2 regions of the Kitasatospora sp. McL0602 genome follow, and region 2 is predicted to be linked to the other one. Evidence: riboswitches for the same ligand, from Rfam matches in the RefSeq annotation. Region 2 holds a riboswitch; the other holds the start of a gene.

Region 1 (3,400 bases), 1.9 Mb from region 2:
GCCGCTGTCCATGTTCCCGTACTGCGCGTCCGGGCTGCCGGGCTGCCCGTGCCAGAGCAGCATCCACACCTCACCCTCGGCGAGGGCCCGCAGCAGCTGTTCGTACGCCTCGTACTGCCCGGGGGCGACGTCGCGCATCGCGCGCTCCAACGTACTCACCTCGGACCCTCTTCCCTCACGTCATAAAGTTGCACTATCCAGGGGCGCGGGGAACTGCGCGAGGGCGGTAGGCACCGGACCGTACCTCCCGAGTCGCGCAGTTCCCCGCGCCCCTCGGGGCTCATGCCCGAGCGTAGAAGGGTCTCACCCTGGTGAGCAGCCACTCGACCACCGGGTCGGCGACCGCGTCGAGCAGCACCAGGTGGACGCCCCACGCGGGCGGCGCGGTTCCCAGGGCCCGGCCGAGCGCCTCGTTGACCTGCACCGGGTCGGCCTGCCAGGCGGCGTCGAACTGGACGCCCACGTACAGTGCCGGGGTCTCGCCCTCGACGCTGGCCAGTGCCCTACGGGCCGTCAGCACGCCGGGCAGCTGACTGAGTTCGGTGATCGCCGCGGCCAGGAAGGCGTACGGCTCCTCGTGCGGGGCGGGCTCGCGCAGGGCGACCCGGGCGCCGTCCGGCTGCTGCTGCCAGCGGTCGCCCTGCGGGCCGCGCCGCAGCTCGCCGACCCCCTCCGGCGGCACCGGGATGCCGACCGGCGCCTCGGGGTTGACGGCGATGCCGACCCCGAGCGGCAGCCCACGGGCGAACTCCCAGGCCGGGGCGATCGCGAACGGCACCCCGGGGGCGTGCCGCAGGAACTGCTCCTGCGAGGAGAAGACGGGTACGTACGGTGAGCCCGCGAGCTCGATCGTCGGCAGGTCCAGCGCCTGGCCCTGCGGGTCGGCCCCGGCGGGCAGCGGGATCCACACCTGGCTGCGCGCCAGCACCTCGATCACCCGGGGCGTCGCGCCCGGGTCGCCGAGGGCGGCGGTGAGCACCTGCTCCAGCTCGTTCGCGGGCCAACCGCTGCCCTCGGCCGCCCACCCCTGCGCCTGAGTCCCACCCGCCGGGTAGCCCATCCGCGTCCAGCACCGCCCCTCTGCCCGTAGCTCGGGGAGAGCCTATCGGTCCCCGCCGACACTGTGACCTGACAGCGGCGCCGGGCCCCTCTCCCCCGCGCGCCGCCCGGCATGCCATGATGGGCGCGTCCTCCCCGGGGGGCGTCAACTTAACAACGGCCGCTCGAACCCGTGCGGGAGAGTCCGGAGTGCCCCGACCAGGGCAGGGCCGGCGCCGAAGGAGCAAGTCCTCCCCGGAATCTCTCAGGCCCCCCTACCGCACGGGCGAGGCACATCTGGAAAGTGGAACACGGCCGCGCCGTGCGCCCACCCACGGTGCAAGCCGCCATCCTTGTTGTCTACGGCAAGGGGCGCGGTGAAGCTCTCAGGTTGCGACGACAGATGGGGAGACACCGCCCCCGTATGCCCGTACGCAGGTCCACGCTCTGCGTGCAGTCCCTGAGTGCCCAGCCAAGGAGCCAATCCGCCATGTCCTCCGACCAGGCCAGCCCCCGCCTCACCGCGCTCGACGCGCTGCACCGCACGCTCGGCGCCACCATGACCGACTTCGCGGGGTGGGACATGCCGCTGCGCTACGGCAGCGAGCGGGAGGAGCACCTCGCCGTCCGTACCAAGGCCGGGCTCTTCGACCTCTCGCACATGGGCGAGATCACCGTGACCGGCCCGCAGGCCGGCGAGCTGCTCGACCACGCGCTGGTCGGCTTCATCTCCGCGCTCGGCGAGCTGCGCGCCCGCTACACGATGATCTGCCGCGAGGACGGCGGCATCCTGGACGACCTGATCGTCTACCGCACCGGTGAGACCGAGTTCATGGTCGTCGCCAACGCCTCCAACGCCCAGGTCGTGCTGGACGCGCTGACCGAGCGCTCGGCCGGCTTCGACGCCGTCGTCCGCGACGACCGCGATGCGTACGCGCTGCTCGCCGTCCAGGGCCCGGAGGCGAACGGCATCCTCGCCTCGCAGACCGACGCCGACCTGCCCGGCCTGAAGTACTACGCGATCCTGCCCGCCGTCGTCGCCGGCAAGGACGTCCAGCTGGCCCGCACCGGCTACACCGGCGAGGACGGCTTCGAGATCTTCTGCGCCCCGGCCGACGCCGAGCACATCTGGAACGCGCTGACCGAGGCGGGCGCCGGTGTCGGCCTCGTCCCGTGCGGCCTCTCCTGCCGTGACACGCTGCGCCTGGAGGCGGGCATGCCGCTGTACGGGCACGAGCTGAACACCGACCTGACGCCGTTCGACGCCGGTCTGGGCCGGGTCGTCCGCTTCGACAAGACCACCAACAACGGCGAGTTCGTCGGCCGCAAGGCCCTGGAGGCCGCCGCCGCCCAGGCCGAGTCCAACCCGCCGCGCAAGCTGGTCGGCCTGGTCTCCGAGGGCAAGCGCGTCCCGCGCGCCGAGTACGGCGTCGTCAGCACCGACGGCACCCCGATCGGGCGGATCACCTCCGGCGCCCCCTCCCCCACCCTGGGCAAGCCGATCGCCATCGCGTACGTGGACGCGGCGCACGCCACCCCCGGCACCGCCGTCGCCGTGGACGTCCGTGGCAAGCACGAGCCGGTCGAGGTCGTCGCCCTCCCGTTCTACAAGCGCGCCAAGTAACTCCGCTTGTCGGACCACCTGACTCTCTGCCACCCGAACCCCCGGATGTCCGGTCCGTTCAGCGGACGGCTTCGCCCTACCCTCTTGCGATCCTGGAGAATGACGTCATGAGCAACCCCACACACCTGCAGTACAGCAAGGAGCACGAGTGGCTGACGGCCGTCGAGGGCGGTGTGTCGACCATCGGCATCACCAAGCACGCGGCCGACGCGCTCGGTGACATCGTCTACGTCCAGCTCCCGGCCGTCGGCGACGACGTCGTCGCGGGCGAGACCTGTGGCGAGCTGGAGTCGACCAAGTCGGTCAGCGACCTCTTCTCGCCGGTCACCGGCAAGGTCGTCGAGATCAACGACTCCGTCGTGGACGAGCCGGCCTCGGTGAACACTGACCCGTTCGGCGACGCCTGGCTGTTCAAGGTCGAGGTCACGTCCGTCCAGGACGAGCTGCTCTCCGCCGACGAGTACACCGCCTTCATCGGCGGCTGACTCAGCTCCCCCCAAGCGTGACGGGGGCGGCCGCAGCGCGGCGGCCGCCCCTCCCCTCGGTCCACTGCCCTCCCGCCCGCCCGGCCACCACCCAGTCGGTCGCGCTGCGCGGGGAAGCCCCATGACGGGAAGACCCACCATGACGGTTCTGAACCAGTCCCTGCACGCGCTCGACCCCGAGATCGCGGCCGCGGTCGACGCCGAGCTGCACCGCCAGCAGACCACCCTCGAGATGATCGCCTCCGAGAACTTC
Region 2 (3,400 bases):
CGCGACCGGGCCGACGCCGGGGCCGCCGCCGCCGTGCGGGATGCAGAAGGTCTTGTGCAGGTTGAGGTGCGAGACGTCCGCGCCGAACTTGCCCGGCTTGGCGAGGCCGACCAGGGCGTTCAGGTTGGCGCCGTCGACGTACACCTGGCCGCCGGCCTCGTGGACGGCCGCGCAGATGTCGGTGATCTCGGTCTCGTACACGCCGTGGGTGGACGGGTAGGTGACCATCAGCACGGCGAGCTGGTCGCGGTGCTGCTCGATCTTGGCCTTGAGGTCGGCGACGTCGACGTCACCGTCGGTCAGGGTCTTGACGACCACGACGCGCATCCCGGCCATCACGGCGGAGGCGGCGTTGGTGCCGTGCGCCGAGGAGGGGATGAGGCAGACGTCGCGCTGGGTGTCGCCGTTGGCGCGGTGGTAGGCGCGGACGGCCAGCAGGCCGGCCAGCTCGCCCTGCGAGCCCGCGTTCGGCTGGATGCTCACCGCGTCGTAGCCGGTGACCTCGACGAGCTGCTGCTCCAGCTGACGGATCAGGGTCAGGAAGCCCTGCGCCTGCTCGATCGGCGCGAAGGGGTGCAGCTGGCCGAACTCGGGCCAGGTGACCGGCTCCATCTCGGTGGTCGCGTTGAGCTTCATGGTGCAGGAGCCCAGCGGGATCATGCCCCGGTCCAGCGCGTAGTCACGGTCCGCCAGGCGGCGCAGGTAGCGCAGCATGGCGGTCTCCGAGCGGTGGCTGTGGAAGACCGGGTGGGTCAGGTACTCGTCGGTGCGCAGCAGGGCGGCGGGCAGCGCGTCGGCGCTCTCCTCGACCTCCGTGGCGGTGACGCCGAAGGCGGACCAGACGGCGGCCAGGTGCTCGCGGGTGGTGGTCTCGTCGCAGGAGACGGAGATCAGGTCGGCGCCGTCCTGGTGGACGTTGACGCCGTTCGCGCGGGCGGCGGCGGCGACCTCGGCGGCCTTGCCGGGGACGCGGGCGGTGACGGTGTCGAAGAACTCGCCGTGCACCAGCTCGACACCGCCGGCGCGCAGGCCCGCGGCGAGCGCGGCGGCGTAGCGGTGGGTGCGGCGGGCGATGTCGGCCAGGCCGTCGGGGCCGTGGTAGACGGCGTACATCGAGGCCATCACGGCCAGCAGCACCTGGGCGGTGCAGATGTTGGAGGTGGCCTTCTCGCGGCGGATGTGCTGCTCGCGGGTCTGCAGGGCCAGGCGGTAGGCGCGGTTGCCGTCGGCGTCGACGGAGACGCCGACCAGGCGGCCGGGCAGGCTGCGGGCGTACTCGGCGCGGACGGCCAGGTAGCCGGCGTGCGGGCCGCCGAAGCCCATCGGGACACCGAAGCGCTGCGAAGTGCCGCAGGCGATGTCGGCGCCGAGCGAGCCGGGCGACTTCAGCAGGGTGAGGGCCAGCAGGTCGGCGGCGACGGCGACGATCGCGCCCAGGCCGTGGGCCTGCTCGATCACCGGGGCGAGGTCGCGGACGGCGCCGGAGGCACCCGGGTACTGGAGCAGCACGCCGAAGACGCCGCGCTCGGCGATCTCGGCGGGGATGCCCGCGGAGAGGTCGGCGACGACGACCTCGACACCGGTCGGCTCCGCGCGGGTGTTGATCACCGCGACGGTCTGCGGCAGGGCGTCGGCGTCGACCAGGAAGACGCCGTCCTTGACCTTGCCGACGCGGCGGGCCAGCGCCATCGCCTCGGCGGCGGCGGTGCCCTCGTCGAGCAGCGAGGAGCCGGAGGTGGCCAGGCCGGTGAGGTCGGAGACCAGGGTCTGGAAGTTGAGCAGCGCCTCCAGGCGGCCCTGCGAGATCTCCGGCTGGTACGGGGTGTAGGCGGTGTACCAGGCCGGGTTCTCCAGCACGTTGCGCAGGATGACCGGCGGGGTGAAGGTCCCGTAGTAGCCGAGGCCGATCATCGGCTGCAGCACCGTGTTGCGGGAGGCCAGCTCGCGCAGCTCGGCGAGCACCTGGGCCTCGCTGCGCCCGGCGGGCAGGTCGAGCGCCGTGATGCTGCGGATGGCCTCGGGCACGGCGGTGTCGGACAGCTCGTCGAGCGAGCCGTAGCCGACGAAGGCGAGCATCTTGTCCTGCGCGGCCGCGTCGGGGCCGATGTGGCGCGTCTCGAACGGGCTGGCCTGCTCGAGCTGGGTGAGCGTCGCGTCGCTGTGGCGACCGGTGGTCTGGGCGTTCATGGGGGTCGAGGCCTCCTGGTCACGGACCGGCGGGGGTACGCACCACGGAGGGCCCTGTGCCGCTGTGGGACAGCGGGGGCTCCCTGGGTACGACCGACAGGCCTCCCCCTCTGTCATCGGTACCTGAGAGCTTCACCCGCACGCGACGCCCGGGGGCACCTCGTCGGCTTGCACCGTCGGTGAGGGTGGTGCCGTCGGCTCCCTAGCCGTCGGTCCTGCCCTACTTTCCAGAGTGACCTATCCCACACGGTACGGATGCCTGAGAGATTCCGGGGAGGGTTTGCTCCTTCGGCGCCCCTTCCCCGCAGTTCACAAGGGGTGGGGACTCTCCCGAGCGGGCTCGGCGGTCGCGCCCAGGGTACCAGCGCGAGCCGGTTGGATCACCGGTCAGGTCAGGTCTGTCGCTCCGTCCACGGAGCTTCTCCGGAGCACCCCGGACGGCCCAACCGACGCCCGGACGGCGGCGCCCGGCTCGCCCGCGTCCATTTGATGCCTTTTCGTATGAGATGGCGGACGGACAGCTCCCCCGGCCGCCCACCGACCGAGTTCACGGGAGCACTTGCACTGGAGGACAGCGTGCAGACCGATATCGATCCGCGAGACCTGATCGGACACAAGGCGGTCGACCGGAACGGTGACAAGATCGGCACGGTCGACGAGGTGTATCTCGACGACGCGACCGGCGAACCCGAGTGGGCCGCCGTCCGGACCGGGATCTTCGGCCGGGACGCCTTCGTCCCGCTGACCACCAGCGAGTTCTCGGGCGCGGAGCTGAAGGTCCCGTACGACAAGTCGCTGATCAAGGACTCACCGGACTTCGGCGTGGGCCAACACCTCTCCCCCGCCCAGGAGCTTCAGCTCTACCGCTACTACGGGCTGGAGACCAACGGCGCGGCCGCGCCGGCGCCCGTACCGACCCCCGTACCGGCCAACGGCACGGCGGCGGTGAAGAACGGTGACCACGACTTCGGCACCGTCTCCACTCCCGCCCCCGCCACCACCACCCAGACACCCGCTCCGCTGATGCCCGAGGCAACCCCCATGGCGTTCACCGCTCCCGTCCGTGACCACGACAAGCCCGCGCCCACCGCGATGCGGCCCGTCAACTCCCCCACCTCCCCCACGCTCGAGCGCCCGCCGACGGCGGCCGCCGCACCGATGGCGGCGCCCACTGCCGCGACCAGCGCGCCGAGCGGGCCGATCGAGATCACCT

The links. Region 2 has a riboswitch for glycine ahead of gcvP (aminomethyl-transferring glycine dehydrogenase). Riboswitches for the same ligand answer to the same signal wherever they lie in the genome.
Region 1: it holds a riboswitch for glycine, as region 2 does, so the genes downstream of both, gcvT (glycine cleavage system aminomethyltransferase GcvT) here and gcvP (aminomethyl-transferring glycine dehydrogenase) in region 2, are expected to answer to the same signal.

The regions. Positions count from the first base shown of each region.
Region 1 covers NZ_CP197246.1:2,321,317-2,324,716, forward strand. Annotated here, with positions in the region: gene ACR68M_RS10465 (enhanced serine sensitivity protein SseB C-terminal domain-containing protein) at 1-138, opposite strand, end outside; gene ACR68M_RS10470 (enhanced serine sensitivity protein SseB) at 281-1,060, opposite strand; glycine riboswitch at 1,225-1,329, shown strand; gene gcvT (glycine cleavage system aminomethyltransferase GcvT) at 1,529-2,662, shown strand; gene gcvH (glycine cleavage system protein GcvH) at 2,770-3,147, shown strand; gene glyA (serine hydroxymethyltransferase) at 3,287-3,400, shown strand, end outside.
Region 2 covers NZ_CP197246.1:470,036-473,435, forward strand. Annotated here, with positions in the region: gene gcvP (aminomethyl-transferring glycine dehydrogenase) at 1-2,187, opposite strand, end outside; glycine riboswitch at 2,288-2,424, opposite strand; glycine riboswitch at 2,425-2,530, opposite strand; gene ACR68M_RS02265 (PRC and DUF2382 domain-containing protein) at 2,764-3,400, shown strand, end outside.